DNA from 2 places in the Priestia filamentosa genome. Region 1 is predicted to be linked to the other one. Evidence: predicted binding sites of a transcription regulator. Region 1 holds the regulator's gene; the other holds the start of a gene.
What was found. Region 1 encodes NrdR, which represses ribonucleotide reductase genes. Its sites were predicted from a motif close to AACACNATATATNGTGTT; they were not measured.

Region 1 (6,654 bases):
TAATGGGTGTGAACGAGGAAAAATTAAATTTGGAGAAACATCATATTATTTCGAATGCTTCATGTACAACAAACTGTTTGGCACCTGTCGTAAAAGTTCTCGATGAGAATTTTGGAATTGAAAACGGCTTGATGACAACTGTTCATGCTTATACAAATGATCAAAAAAATATTGATAACCCACATAAAGATTTACGACGTGCGCGTGCATGCGGTCAATCAATAATTCCTACATCAACTGGGGCAGCAAAAGCTCTTTCGCTTGTACTTCCTCATATGAAAGGTAAAATGCATGGAATGGCTCTTCGTGTGCCAACGCCAAATGTTTCACTTGTCGATCTTGTTGTGGATGTGCAAAAGAACGTAACGACTGAAGAAGTTAATAAAGCATTCCAGCAAGCTGCTGCAACAAACTTACGAGGCATATTAGACTTTTCAGAAGAACCGCTTGTTTCAATTGACTATAATACAAATCCATTCTCAGCTATTGTTGATGGACTATCAACTCTCGTGATGGCTGATCGAAAAATTAAAGTATTAGCATGGTATGATAACGAATGGGGATACTCCAAAAGAGTTGTCGACCTTGTTAAGTTAGTGGGAAAAGAGCTTTTTCAACAAGCTGAACTTGGGATGAGTTAGAAAAAAGCCTGCCTTAATGGTGGGCTTTTTTACATAATTTTAATTGGCAATAAAGCTTTATAGAAATATTTCTCATTTTAAAAATGAAATCATAAATAAATATAGCTTCACAAATCCTAACGAAGTGGCACTTCTCTTTTTTATTTAAAAAAGATGTGTTGCAAAATAATTATAAACAAAGTATACTATGTTTTGTGAAATTCTTATAAGCCTTTTGCAGGCTAGCTACTTAAAGGGTTAGGACCTCCTTGGACTAACTTTCCCCCGTGGTAGTTAACGTGCGCTAGTGATCAGAGACTTATAAGGAATTTGTATTTAAAAATGTTGAAGGGGGAAACATAAGTATGGAAACAATTGGTCGTCACGTAATCTCAGAGCTATGGGGATGCGATTTTAACAAGTTAAATGATATGGATTTTATTGAAAAAACGTTCGTTGATGCAGCACTAAAATCAGGTGCTGAAGTTCGAGAAGTAGCTTTTCATAAATTTGCTCCACAAGGTGTAAGTGGAGTTGTTATTATTTCGGAGTCTCATTTAACAATTCACAGTTTCCCAGAGCACGGCTATGCAAGTATTGATGTTTATACGTGTGGAGAGATGGATCCTAACATTGCAGCAGATTACATTGCTGAAGAGCTAGGAGCAACAACTCGTGAAAATATTGAAGTTCCACGTGGAATGGGTCCTGTTCAAATTAAACAAAATCAAGCAAATGCGTTATAATAATAATACAGCTGTAGAAAGAGGTGTCTATGTACACCTCTTTTTTGTTATATCCTTTTATAAGTGGCAAACTAAGTAGCAGAAAGTAGAACTGTTTGTAATAAACCTTGTATTTATAAAAGAAGTTCTATAAGATAAAAATACAAAAGTGAGAAGTTGGAGCTGAGAATATGAAATGTCCTTCTTGCCATTCAAATAGCACAAGAGTCTTAGATTCACGACCAAGTGATGAAGGACGTGCTATTCGTAGGCGTCGTGAATGTGAATACTGTCATTATCGTTTCACAACATTTGAAAAAGTAGAAGAAATTCCGCTTATTATTGTTAAAAAAGATGGTGTGCGTGAAGAGTTTAGTCGAGAAAAAATCTTACGCGGTCTTATTAGAGCTTGTGAAAAAAGAGCGGTACCATTAAAAAAACTTGAGGAAACAGTACGAGAAATTGAAACAGAGCTTCGCAATCAAGGAGGATCTGAAATTTCATCTGATTTTATTGGTGAAATGGTGATGGAACGTTTAGCAAAGATTGATGAAGTAGCTTATGTTCGCTTTGCCTCTGTTTACCGTCAATTTAAAGATATTAACGTATTTATTGATGAATTAAAAGAATTAATTAAAAAAGAACAGCAGAAATAACCGGAGAAGAAAGGTACGAATAATATGACTTCTCAACATTGGAAAGAATTGATTGCTATTGATCGTTATGTTGTTCATACAAATGATATTCTCCATGACTATGATCGTCAAATTATTACAAAGCTTTATCAGCCTCTTATCGGTCCAATCGGCTACAGTTTGTATATGACATTATGGAGCCAACTGAAAGAAAAAGAGCACTGGGGAAAAGAAGTCACCCATCATTATTTAATGGCTATGATGCAGTGTGGTCTTCCAGAAATCTATAGAGAGCGTCAAAAGTTAGAAGGAATTGGTCTATTAAAAACATTCGTGAAGGAGGAGCAAGAGCATAGGCTTTTTGTTTATGAATTAATCCCACCGCTAACTCCTCACGAATTTTTTAATGATGGTGTTCTAAACGTTTATTTATACAATCGACTAGGTAAAAACGTTTTTCAGAATGTTAAACAACATTTCTTATATCCCTCTCTGTCAAAAGATCAGTTCAAGGACGTTACTCGTTCTTTCAATGACACATTCCAAACTCTACATATGAGCGAAATAAGCAGTGTGCAAAAAGAAGTAAAAAGCACATTAACGAATAAAGAAAACCTTAAATATGTAGGAGAAGCAAAAAGTAACGGTATATCACTTGATGATCACACGTTTGATTTTAAGCTTTTTCTAGCAGGTCTTAGTGATACAATGGTACCTAAAAAAGCGTTAACAATAGAAGTGAGAGAAGCAATTCAAAAAATCTCCTTCCTTTATAAAATAGATCCGATAGAAATGAAAAATGTTGTTATTGATGCAATTGATGAAAATGATGAGATCAACATTGAGAATCTTCGAAAGTCGGCACAAAACACGTATTTATTTAAATCAGGGGAAAGTTTGCCAACGCTTGTCGAAAAAATACAGCCTGATAAATTAAAAGAGGAAGAGAAAGAGCTAATAGGGCAAAATCCTGAAGATGAGCTCATTCCTCTTTTAAATAATATTTCGCCAAGAGAGCTTCTAGAAGGATGGTCACAAGGTGCTCAAGCTTCAAAAGCAGATTTGCAAATTATTGAAGACGTGATGTTTAAGCAGAAGCTAACACCTGGGGTTGTGAATGTTTTGATTTATTACGTGATGATTAAAACAGATATGAAGTTATCAAAGTCATACGTAGAAAAGATTGCAAGTCATTGGGCGCGAAAAGGAGTTAAAACAGTAAAAGAAGCAATGGATCTTGCTAAGAACGAGCATAAAGAATATCAGCAGTGGGAAGAGACGAAAAAGCAGTCAACAAATAAGAAAACAAGAAAACCTATAAGAAAAGAAATGGTTCCTGATTGGTTGAAAGAAAAAGAAGAAAATTCTGTTGAAAAGCTAGATGATGAAGAGAAAATAAAAGAAGAAGAGCGTAAAATGGAAGAGATATTAAAGCACTATCGCGAGTCAGAAGAGTAGTCTTTTTGTCGAAAAAGCGATACGATAGCTAGTGTCTTGTAACTAGTGAAGGTAGGTGAGGAAAGTGCAGCCAATTGATCGTTCTTTAAAAAAAGTAATGCAAAAGCCAGATTTTAAAACACGGCTTTCCAAAATGCGCATGATGGTGACAAATCAAAAAGAAGTGCAGGAATTTTTGCAAGAACATCGAGCAGAAATTGACGATAAGATGATTGATCGTAGCTTAATGAAGATGTATGAGTATACAACTCAAAGTAAACAGTGCAAAAACTGTCCATCATTAGATCAATGTATTAATTTAGTGAAAGGATATGAGCCAAAGCTTACTTTGCAAGGCAAAACAATTGATTTACAATATGATCGCTGTCCAAATAAAATTGCCCATGATCAAGAAAAAGAATACAAAACCCTTATTAAAAGCCTTCATCTTCCTCGTGAAATTTTGGATGCTAAGATGGGTAATATTGACATGGGACGAGGGCGAGCTAAAGCACTAACGCTTGTTCATGAGTTTTTACAAAACTATGAAAACGGAAAGCCTGCTAAAGGTTTATATATATATGGGTCGTTTGGCGTTGGAAAAACGTATTTTTTAGGTGCCATTGCAAACGAGTTAGCAAAGCGAAACATTCAGTCTATTCTTGTTTATCTGCCTGAATTTCTACGCGAGCTTAAAAACTCTTTAAAAGATTCAAGCTTAGGAGAAAAAATTGAGCTTGTGAAAACAGCTCCTATACTTATGTTAGATGACATTGGGGCAGAGGCGATGAGCAGCTGGGTACGAGATGATATTATTGGAACAATTCTTCAGTACCGAATGCATCAAAGTTTACCGACATTCTTTACATCAAATTTAGGAATCAAAGAGCTTACACATCATTTCACGTACTCACAGCGTGGTGAAGAAGAGGCGCTGAAAGCAGCTCGAATTGTAGAGCGGGTTAAGGCCCTTGCAACTCCTGTGAATTTGGTTGGAGAAAACCGAAGAGAACAAAAATGAGCAAGTCTATTACGAAAAGTAATGGACTTGCTCATTTTTTTTGCTTTCCTTCCATATATATGTAAGGGACGATGTTAGGTAAGGGGGGAATTGTTTGATTAGTGTAACGTTCGAACGAGAAGATGAAGCAATTATAATGCATAACTTATTAAAGCATTTTCGAAGAAGAACGCGTGTAAACAGGCTTTGTACAATTAATCGAATTAATACCGAAATTTTCATTCATATAAATGAACATAGAGAAACGACAATGAAAAATATTATTGTACCTGCTTTTACAACGTATGTTATTCGAGAGAAAGAAGAGAAATTTGTTTCATATCTTTTAGAAGACCTCTCTTTATATAGTACATGGGAAGAGCAGCAGCGGCTTTTTGCAACAATCTATTCTGTTATAAAGTGTGATGAAAAAGAACGTTCCCTTTACAAAAATTCAAGGTGGCAACTTGTAAACGAAGCTGTTCAAGATTTTCTTCAAGAAGATTTTGCTTTCTCTTTTGATGCCTTTAGAACATTCCGGTTAAAAGAGTACTATCAACGAATTTATCACTATATTCAGCTTGGGGTTGAAGAGCATGAGAAAGAAGAAGACTATCAAGTTTTTATTCATGAATTGCGTGATATTATTCAAAAAAAGAAAACGTGGTTTCAGCATATTTCCATTGTATATAATGGTGAATTTCGGTTTTATGAAGAGCCATTTTTGGAGATAACTAAAGAGAGCGTTGAAAAAGCAAGAAAAGAGTTTCTAACAGAATATCCGTCTTTACGCGTGAATGAAAGAATTATTGCCCCACTTTTAAAATGGGCTCCGCGTAAAATTCACCTTTATACAGATAAATGGGATCATGTTTTGATTTCCACTATCCAGACAATTTTTGAAGAACGTGTTTGTCTTCTTCCACTTCAAAAGTTTCCGCCTCCTTCCCAAAGTAAAGGTTGATTTACGACAAGATTATTCTTATAATAGGAACGTACATTTTTTAAATAACAAAAGTAATGATGAGGACACGAACGTATGCAATACGGTTTGCAGAGAGGGAAGATAAAGCTGTGAGCTTCCTAACACGATTCATATGTTTACCACCTCTAAACTTCAGTAGTGAACGAGCATGCGCTTTATTAATTGCTGACGGGAGCCCCCGTTATCAACACTTGGAGCTGTTCTAGTGCGGTTATTTTGCATGAGCAGAAACAAGGGTGGAACCACGATGATTATATACATAACTCGTCCCTTTTTTTAGGGACGAGTTTTTTATTTTTTACATTTAAAAGGAGTGACCGAAATGGAGGAAGTAAGAAAATTAACATTCCCAGATGGATCAGTAAAAGAATTCGAAGTGGGAACAACAACAGAGGATGTAGCTTTTTCAATTAGTCCTGGACTTCGCAAAAAAGCAATTGCAGGTAAAATAAATGGAAAAGAAATTGACTTAACAGCCCCAATTCAAGAGGATGGGAAAATTGAAATCTTAACACAAGGTTCAAAAGAAGCGCTTGAAATTCTTCGTCACAGTACAGCCCATTTAATGGCTCAAGCTATTAAACGCTTATATGGTAATGATGTTAAACTTGGCGTTGGCCCAGTTATTGAAAGTGGGTTCTACTACGACATCGATATGGAAGAATCTATTACACCTGAAGACTTACCTAAGATTGAAAAAGAGATGCAAAAAATTGTGGATGAAAACTTACAAATCGTTCGCGAAGAAGTATCTCGTGATGAAGCACACAAAATGTTTGCTGAGATTGGTGACAACTTAAAGCTTGAGCTTTTAGATGCTATTCCAGCAGATGAAACAGTGTCTATTTACCGTCAAGGCGAATTCTTTGATCTTTGTCGCGGTGTTCACGTACCTTCAACAAGCAAGATTAAAGTGTTCAAACTGCTAAGTTTAGCAGGAGCTTACTGGCGTGGAGATAGCAAAAATAAAATGCTTCAACGCATTTATGGAACAGCATTCTTTACAAAAGATGAACTAAAAGAACATATGCGTCTTCTTGAAGAAGCAAAAGAACGTGATCATCGTAAAATTGGTAAAGAATTAAACCTATTTGCAAACGTTCAAAAAGTTGGACAAGGCCTGCCGCTTTGGATGCCAAAAGGTGCAACAATCCGTCGTATTATTGAACGTTATATCGTAGATAAAGAAGAGCGTCTTGGCTATGACCATGTATACACTCCAGTTCTTGCAAGTAGTGAACTATATAAAACA
Region 2 (6,654 bases), 280 kb from region 1:
AGGTCACGTTGCAGCCTGCCGCAGGAGCTCACGGAGAATGGACGGGACTTATGCTTATTCGTGCCTTCCATGAAGAAAAAGGAGACTTTAACCGAACAAAAGTGATTGTTCCAGACTCTGCACATGGAACAAATCCTGCTTCAGCTACTGTAGCTGGTTTTGAAACCGTTACTGTGAAATCAGATGAAAACGGGCTTGTGGATTTAAATCATCTCCAGCAGGTTGTTGGAGAGGATACAGCAGCTCTTATGCTTACAAACCCGAACACGCTTGGCTTATTTGAAGAAAATATTATTGAAATGGCTCAAATTGTTCACGATGCAGGCGGGAAACTTTATTATGATGGAGCAAATTTGAATGCTGTATTAAGTAAAGCACGTCCAGGGGATATGGGATTTGATGTTGTTCATTTGAATCTGCATAAAACATTTACAGGTCCTCATGGTGGAGGTGGTCCTGGTTCTGGTCCTGTTGGAGTGAAAAAAGAGCTTATTCCTTTCTTACCAAAGCCAGTGTTAATCAAAAAAGAAAATGGTTATACGTTTGACTATAACATTCCAAAGTCTATTGGTCGTGTTAAGCCGTATTATGGGAATTTCTCGATCAATGTGCGAGCTTATACATATATTCGCACAATGGGTGGAGACGGACTCAAGGCTGTATCAGAGTATGCAGTTCTCAACGCAAATTACTTGATGCGCAAGCTTGCTCCTTATTTTGATTTACCATTTAATCGACATTGCAAGCATGAATTTGTACTATCTGGAAAGCGACAGAAGCATTTAGGAGTAAGAACGCTTGATATGGCGAAACGACTTCTTGATTTCGGTTATCATCCTCCGACAATTTATTTCCCGTTAAATGTAGAAGAAGGTATGATGATTGAGCCAACGGAAACAGAATCAAAAGAAACATTGGATAATTTCATTGAAGCAATGATTACGATTGCAAAAGAAGTAGAAGATAATCCTGAAATTGTGCAAGAAGCCCCGCACACAACGGTTATTGGACGTCTTGATGAAACACTTGCAGCTCGTAAGCCTGTTTTATGTTATAAAAAAGAAGAAGTGAAAATTTAATAATCAAAAAGGATGGAGAGTATTCTCCATCCTTTTCTTATGTGTAAACCATTATCATTTCTTTGTTTTTACTTTGCCTGTCCAAAGTTTAAAGCCGCCTTTTAACTGATAGATGTCTTTAATTCCACGATGACGACGAATCATTTGTGCTGCTTTTCCTGTACGAATGCCAGCTTGATCGTAAAGATAGACAGGCTGATCTGGACGAAGCTCTTTAATACGCATTTTTAGCTGTGAAAGCGGGATATTACGAGCTCCTAGAATGTGCCCACCTTCAAAGTCTTTTTGTTCGCGAATATCAATAAGCTGTGCTTTACGGTACCCAGCGCGAAATTCTGCTTCCGTTAGCGATTTCATAATGCGGCGTTGCATGAGGAGCATAATGATCGAGTATACGATAAAAGCTCCTAATAAAATTAAAATGACGTAAATGCCTTCCATCAAACATAATCCTCTCTTTCATGTGACTACTAAAATACGAGATATCTCTATTATATAAGTTCTCTTTAAAAGAAGTAAAGCAACCACCTAAATTCTTTGCACGACAAATTGGTTTTGATAAACTGTATAAGAATGTTCAAAAAATAAGTGTCGAAAAAAGAAAAAAAGTTAGGGATGAGAAAGATGACAGAAGTTTGGCGTTTTATTAATTGGAGTAAACATTCACCGTATTATAATATGGCTCTTGATGAAGCTTTACTTGATTGGCATAGTGAAGGCAAAATTCCACCAACTATTCGTTTTTATGGATGGGACCCAGCAACTTTATCAATCGGTTATTTTCAAAAAGCAGAAAAAGAAGTGAATTTTGAAGAAGTAAGAAAACGCGGACTTGGATTTGTAAGACGGCCAACAGGTGGTAGAGGCGTTCTACACGATGATGAGCTCACGTATAGCGTTATTGTATCTGAGCAACACAAAAGCATGCCACATACGGTTACAGAAGCATACAGAGTAATTTCAGAAGGTCTCTTAGAAGGATTTCGCGCGCTTGGTTTAGACGCTTACTTTGCAATTCCACGAACAGAAGAAGAAAAAGAAGGATTAAAAAATCCAAGATCTTCAGTTTGTTTTGATGCTCCTTCATGGTACGAACTTGTTGTGGAAGGACGTAAAGTAGCTGGAAGTGCGCAAACTCGTCAAAAAGGGGTCATTCTTCAACATGGTTCTATCTTGCTTTCAATTGATGAGGAAGCGCTTTTTAGCATGTTCCATTATCCAAGTGAACGTGTGAAAGAGAGAATGAGAAAATCTTTTCGTAATAAAGCAGTTGCAGTAAATGATGTAGCTGGACGGATTGTTTCAATTGAGGAGGCAAATGAGGCTTTTAAAAGAGGTTTTGAAAAAGGATTGAACATTAAATTAGAAGAATACATCCTTTCAGAAGAAGAAGAAGCCTACGTTAAAAAATTAGCTTTGGATAAATATGCTAAAGATGAATGGAATTACCGTAGATAATCTCTCTCCCATTTTGCTTCAAAAAAGTGTACAATAAAAAAGTTGTGTTTTAAAAAAATAAGCAAATTCCGAAAAGGACTTGACAAAAAATCAATATATAGTATGTCGTTTATTGATGAATACTATATATTGATTAGTCGGTCCTTTTATGTTAGCTTTAATAATATAGTACAAGTAAGAGGGAGATGTGTGTATGACTGTTGTTCTAAACGAGGAACCAAAAGTGAACATTGAGAAATTAAATAAGGATATTGGTTTATTTCCTCAAGTTCATGAAATTACAGCAGATATGAATATGACTCATAAAGGCGTGTCAAGACTTGTAATGCTTGACAGATATTCGTTCAAAGATACGAAAAAGGTGACGTTAACAGAGGGAGACTTCGTTGTATTAACAGTCAAAGACGATCCTAAATTCCCTGCGCGCGGTCTAGGATTTATTCGTTCTATTAACTGGGAGAAAAAAACAGCAAAAGTATGGATTGAAGAAGAATTTCGCGGTTCTTTAACGGACGAGCTTGAAGTTCAAACTGGAATTGTTGAACGTTCACTAGACGTAATGGAAAAGCCGCTTGAAATTTTTTACGAGCAAATCGCTAAACGAAATGCAGTTGGTCTTTCTTCATCAGAGAAAACAGAAGAGAAGCGCCAAAAATGGTTTCAAGCTTTTTATGAAGAGTTGAAAAGCACAAATTTTGTACCGGCAGGACGCGTATTGTATGGAGCAGGGGCTAACACAGATGTTACATACTTCAATTGCTATGTTATGCCATATGTAAAAGATTCACGTGAAGGAATTTCAGAACATCGTAAGCAAGTGATGGAAATTATGAGCAGAGGTGGAGGAGTTGGAACAAATGGTTCTACTCTTCGTCCACGCAACACACTTGCTAGAGGCGTCAACGGAAAATCAAGCGGATCTGTATCATGGTTAGATGATATTGCAAAGCTAACACATCTTGTTGAACAAGGTGGATCTCGTCGTGGAGCGCAAATGATTATGCTTGCTGATTGGCACCCAGATATTGTGGAATTCATTATTTCTAAAATGCAAAATCCACGTATTTTACGCTTCTTAATTCAAACAACAAAAGATGAAGGAATTAGGAAAGCGGCGGAGGACAAGCTGAAGTTTACACCATTTACAGCGAATGAGCGTGACATGTATCAAGGCATCTTAAATTATGAAAACATTCCTGGACAAGGTGGATTTCCTGCAAAAGTGATTGAAGATGCAAAAGAGAAGTTAGCTGCAGGTGGAACATACAGCGTTCATAATGCTGAGTTTCTAACAGGAGCGAACATTTCTGTTTGTTTAACAAAAGAATTCATGGAAGCTGTTGAAAACGATACAGAGTATGAACTTCGCTTCCCAGATGTTGAGGCTTATTCAGAAGAAGAGATGAATGCCTACAATGAAAACTGGCATGAAGTTGGGGATGTACGTAAATGGAAAGAACAAGGATACAGTGTGCGCACATATCGTAAAATCAAAGCAAAAGAGCTTTGGAATTTGATTAACATTTGTGCAACATATTCAGCAGAACCTGGTGTTTTCTTCATTGATAATGCTAATGATATGACAAATGCAAGTGCATATGGTCAACAAGTTGTAGCTACAAACCCTTGCGGTGAGCAGCCTCTTGCACCATATAGTGTTTGTAACTTAGCTGCTGTGAACTTAGCGCAAATGGCAGATAAAAAGAATAAAACAGTAGATTTTGAGAAGTTAAAAAGAACTGTAGAAGTAGGCGTGCGCATGCAAGATAATGTAATCGACGCTACTCCTTACTTCCTAGAGCCAAATCGTAAGCAAGCTCTTGGGGAACGACGTGTTGGTCTTGGCGTAATGGGACTTCATGATTTACTTATTTATTGTGAAACAGAGTACGGTTCAAAAGAAGGAAATGAGCTTGTTGACCGTGTTTTTGAAACAATTGCAACAACAGCTTACCGTGCTTCTGTAGAGCTTGCCAAAGAAAAAGGAAGCTTTCCATTCCTTGTGGGGGAAAATGAGGAAGAAACGCAAGAGCTCAGAGAAAACTTTACAAGAACAGGTTATATGAGCAAGATGCCTGCTGATATTTTAGATAGCGTAAAAGAGCATGGAATCCGCAACTCGCATCTTCTAACTGTTGCTCCAACAGGAAGCACAGGAACAATGGTCGGTGTATCAACAGGTCTTGAGCCATATTTCTCTTTCTCTTACTTTAGAAGTGGACGTCTTGGTAAGTTTATTGAAGTAAAAGCAGATATCGTTCAGGAGTATCTTGATGCACATCCTGAAGCTGACGAAAATAAATTGCCACACTGGTTTGTATCTGCAATGAGTCTTTCACCTGAAGCACATGCTGACGTACAGTGTGTCATTCAGCGTTGGGTTGACAGTTCAATTAGTAAAACGGTTAATGCACCACGCGGTTATACAGTTGAACAAGTCCAAAAAGTATACGAACGTTTATATAAAGGTGGAGCAAAGGGCGGTACAGTATATGTAGACGGAAGTCGCGACGCTCAAGTTCTTTCTTTAAAAGCAGAAGATAACTCGTTTGAAGAAGAAACTGAGACAAAAGTTTCTGTACAAAAAACCAAGGAAGCTGAGGAAGTAACGTATGGCTCTGAAGTTGGGGATACGTGCCCAGTTTGTCGTGAGGGAATCGTTGAGGAACTTGGCGGTTGTAATACATGCACAAATTGTAACGCTCAGTTAAAATGTGGTCTATAAAGAAAACAACGTAAATCAACCGGGGCTCCCTCGGTTGATTTGCTATTGTCGTTGCTTGTTTTTAAGGTTATTGTATAGTAAAATTTAAATGCAGTTTTACATAAAACAAATGGAAATAATGGAGGAGAAGTTATGCCAACGCCAAGTATGGAAGATTATATTGAACAAATTTATATGCTAATTGAAGACAAAGGGTATGCCCGAGTATCGGATATTGCAGAAGCCTTGGCTGTTCATCCCTCCTCAGTAACAAAAATGGTTCAAAAGCTTGATAAAGACGAATATTTAATTTATGAGAAATATCGCGGCTTAATTTTAACAGCAAAAGGCCAAAAAATTGGGAAGCGTCTCGTATATCGCCATGAATTGCTTGAGCAATTACTTCGAATCATTGGTGTTGATGAAGAGAATATTTATGAGGATGTTGAAGGAATTGAGCATCATTTAAGCTGGAATTCAATTGATCGTATTGGTGATCTCGTTCAATATTTTGAAGAAAATGAAGCGCGTGTTGAAGCTCTTCGTGCAACACAGCGTAAAAGTGAACAATAAATATAGAAACGTTAAGCACTGAGTGCTTAACGTTTTTTTGTTGTTTTTATAAAGACGTGCATAAAGAAAGAAAGGTGCGATTAAAAATGTAAAAAGGCGGATTTTGAAGGGGTGAAACCTTGTACATAGACGGCGTTTTTGCAGGAGGCGGTATTAAAGGGTTTGCACTTGTGGGAGCTCTTCAAGCAGTGGAAAACAAAGGACTTATTTATCGCAGGTTGGCAGGAACGAGCGCAGGAGCAATTATTTCTGCTTTTATTGTTGCAGGCTATACAAGTAGAGATATACAAAAAATGTTAGAAGAAATGGAGCTCAGTGAGTTGTTAGACAGCAGAGCCTCTCTTTTGCCTGCAAAGTGGGGGAAATGGCTTCTTTTATATTGGCGCCTTGGTTTATATAAAGGAGACCGTCTTGAACTTTGGATAGAGGAAAAGTTAAAAGCAAGAGGAATATATTCATTTGGAGATGTACCAAAACATGCTTTACGTATTATTGCTTCAGATATTACGGATGGAAAGATTGTTGTAATTCCAGATGACTTGCCAAGCTACGGAATTAACCCTGAGACATTTTCTGTAGCTAAAGCTGTAAGAATGAGCTGTAGCTTACCTTACTTTTTTGAACCTGTAAAGCTAAAAGCAAACTCAGGAGTCAAAATAATGGTAGATGGTGGAGTGCTAAGTAATTTTCCAATGTGGCTGTTTCAAAAGCGAGATCAACCAAAAGTACGTCCTGTTCTAGGGGTGAAGTTTAGCTCTCCTGAAGATAGTGTGCAGTCAGCTGAAATTCATAATGCGATCGACTTATTTGGTGCTCTTTTTGATACGATGAAAAATGCAC

Region 2: a site for NrdR is predicted at 2,625-2,642, ahead of B9N79_RS02325 (vitamin B12-dependent ribonucleotide reductase). Genes of this name have one in related genera too.

Annotation. Positions count from the first base shown of each region.
Region 1 is NZ_FXAJ01000001.1:152,794-159,447, forward strand. It holds gene B9N79_RS00855 (glyceraldehyde-3-phosphate dehydrogenase) at 1-641, shown strand, start outside; gene speD (adenosylmethionine decarboxylase) at 986-1,366, shown strand; gene nrdR (transcriptional regulator NrdR) at 1,537-2,001, shown strand; gene B9N79_RS00870 (replication initiation and membrane attachment family protein) at 2,026-3,438, shown strand; gene dnaI (primosomal protein DnaI) at 3,503-4,438, shown strand; gene ytxC (sporulation protein YtxC) at 4,533-5,381, shown strand; gene thrS (threonine--tRNA ligase) at 5,725-6,654, shown strand, end outside.
Region 2 is NZ_FXAJ01000001.1:431,681-438,334, forward strand. It holds gene gcvPB (aminomethyl-transferring glycine dehydrogenase subunit GcvPB) at 1-1,079, shown strand, start outside; gene B9N79_RS02315 (rhodanese-like domain-containing protein) at 1,134-1,520, opposite strand; gene B9N79_RS02320 (lipoate--protein ligase family protein) at 1,704-2,537, shown strand; gene B9N79_RS02325 (vitamin B12-dependent ribonucleotide reductase) at 2,731-5,262, shown strand; gene mntR (transcriptional regulator MntR) at 5,395-5,814, shown strand; gene B9N79_RS02335 (patatin-like phospholipase family protein) at 5,934-6,654, shown strand, end outside.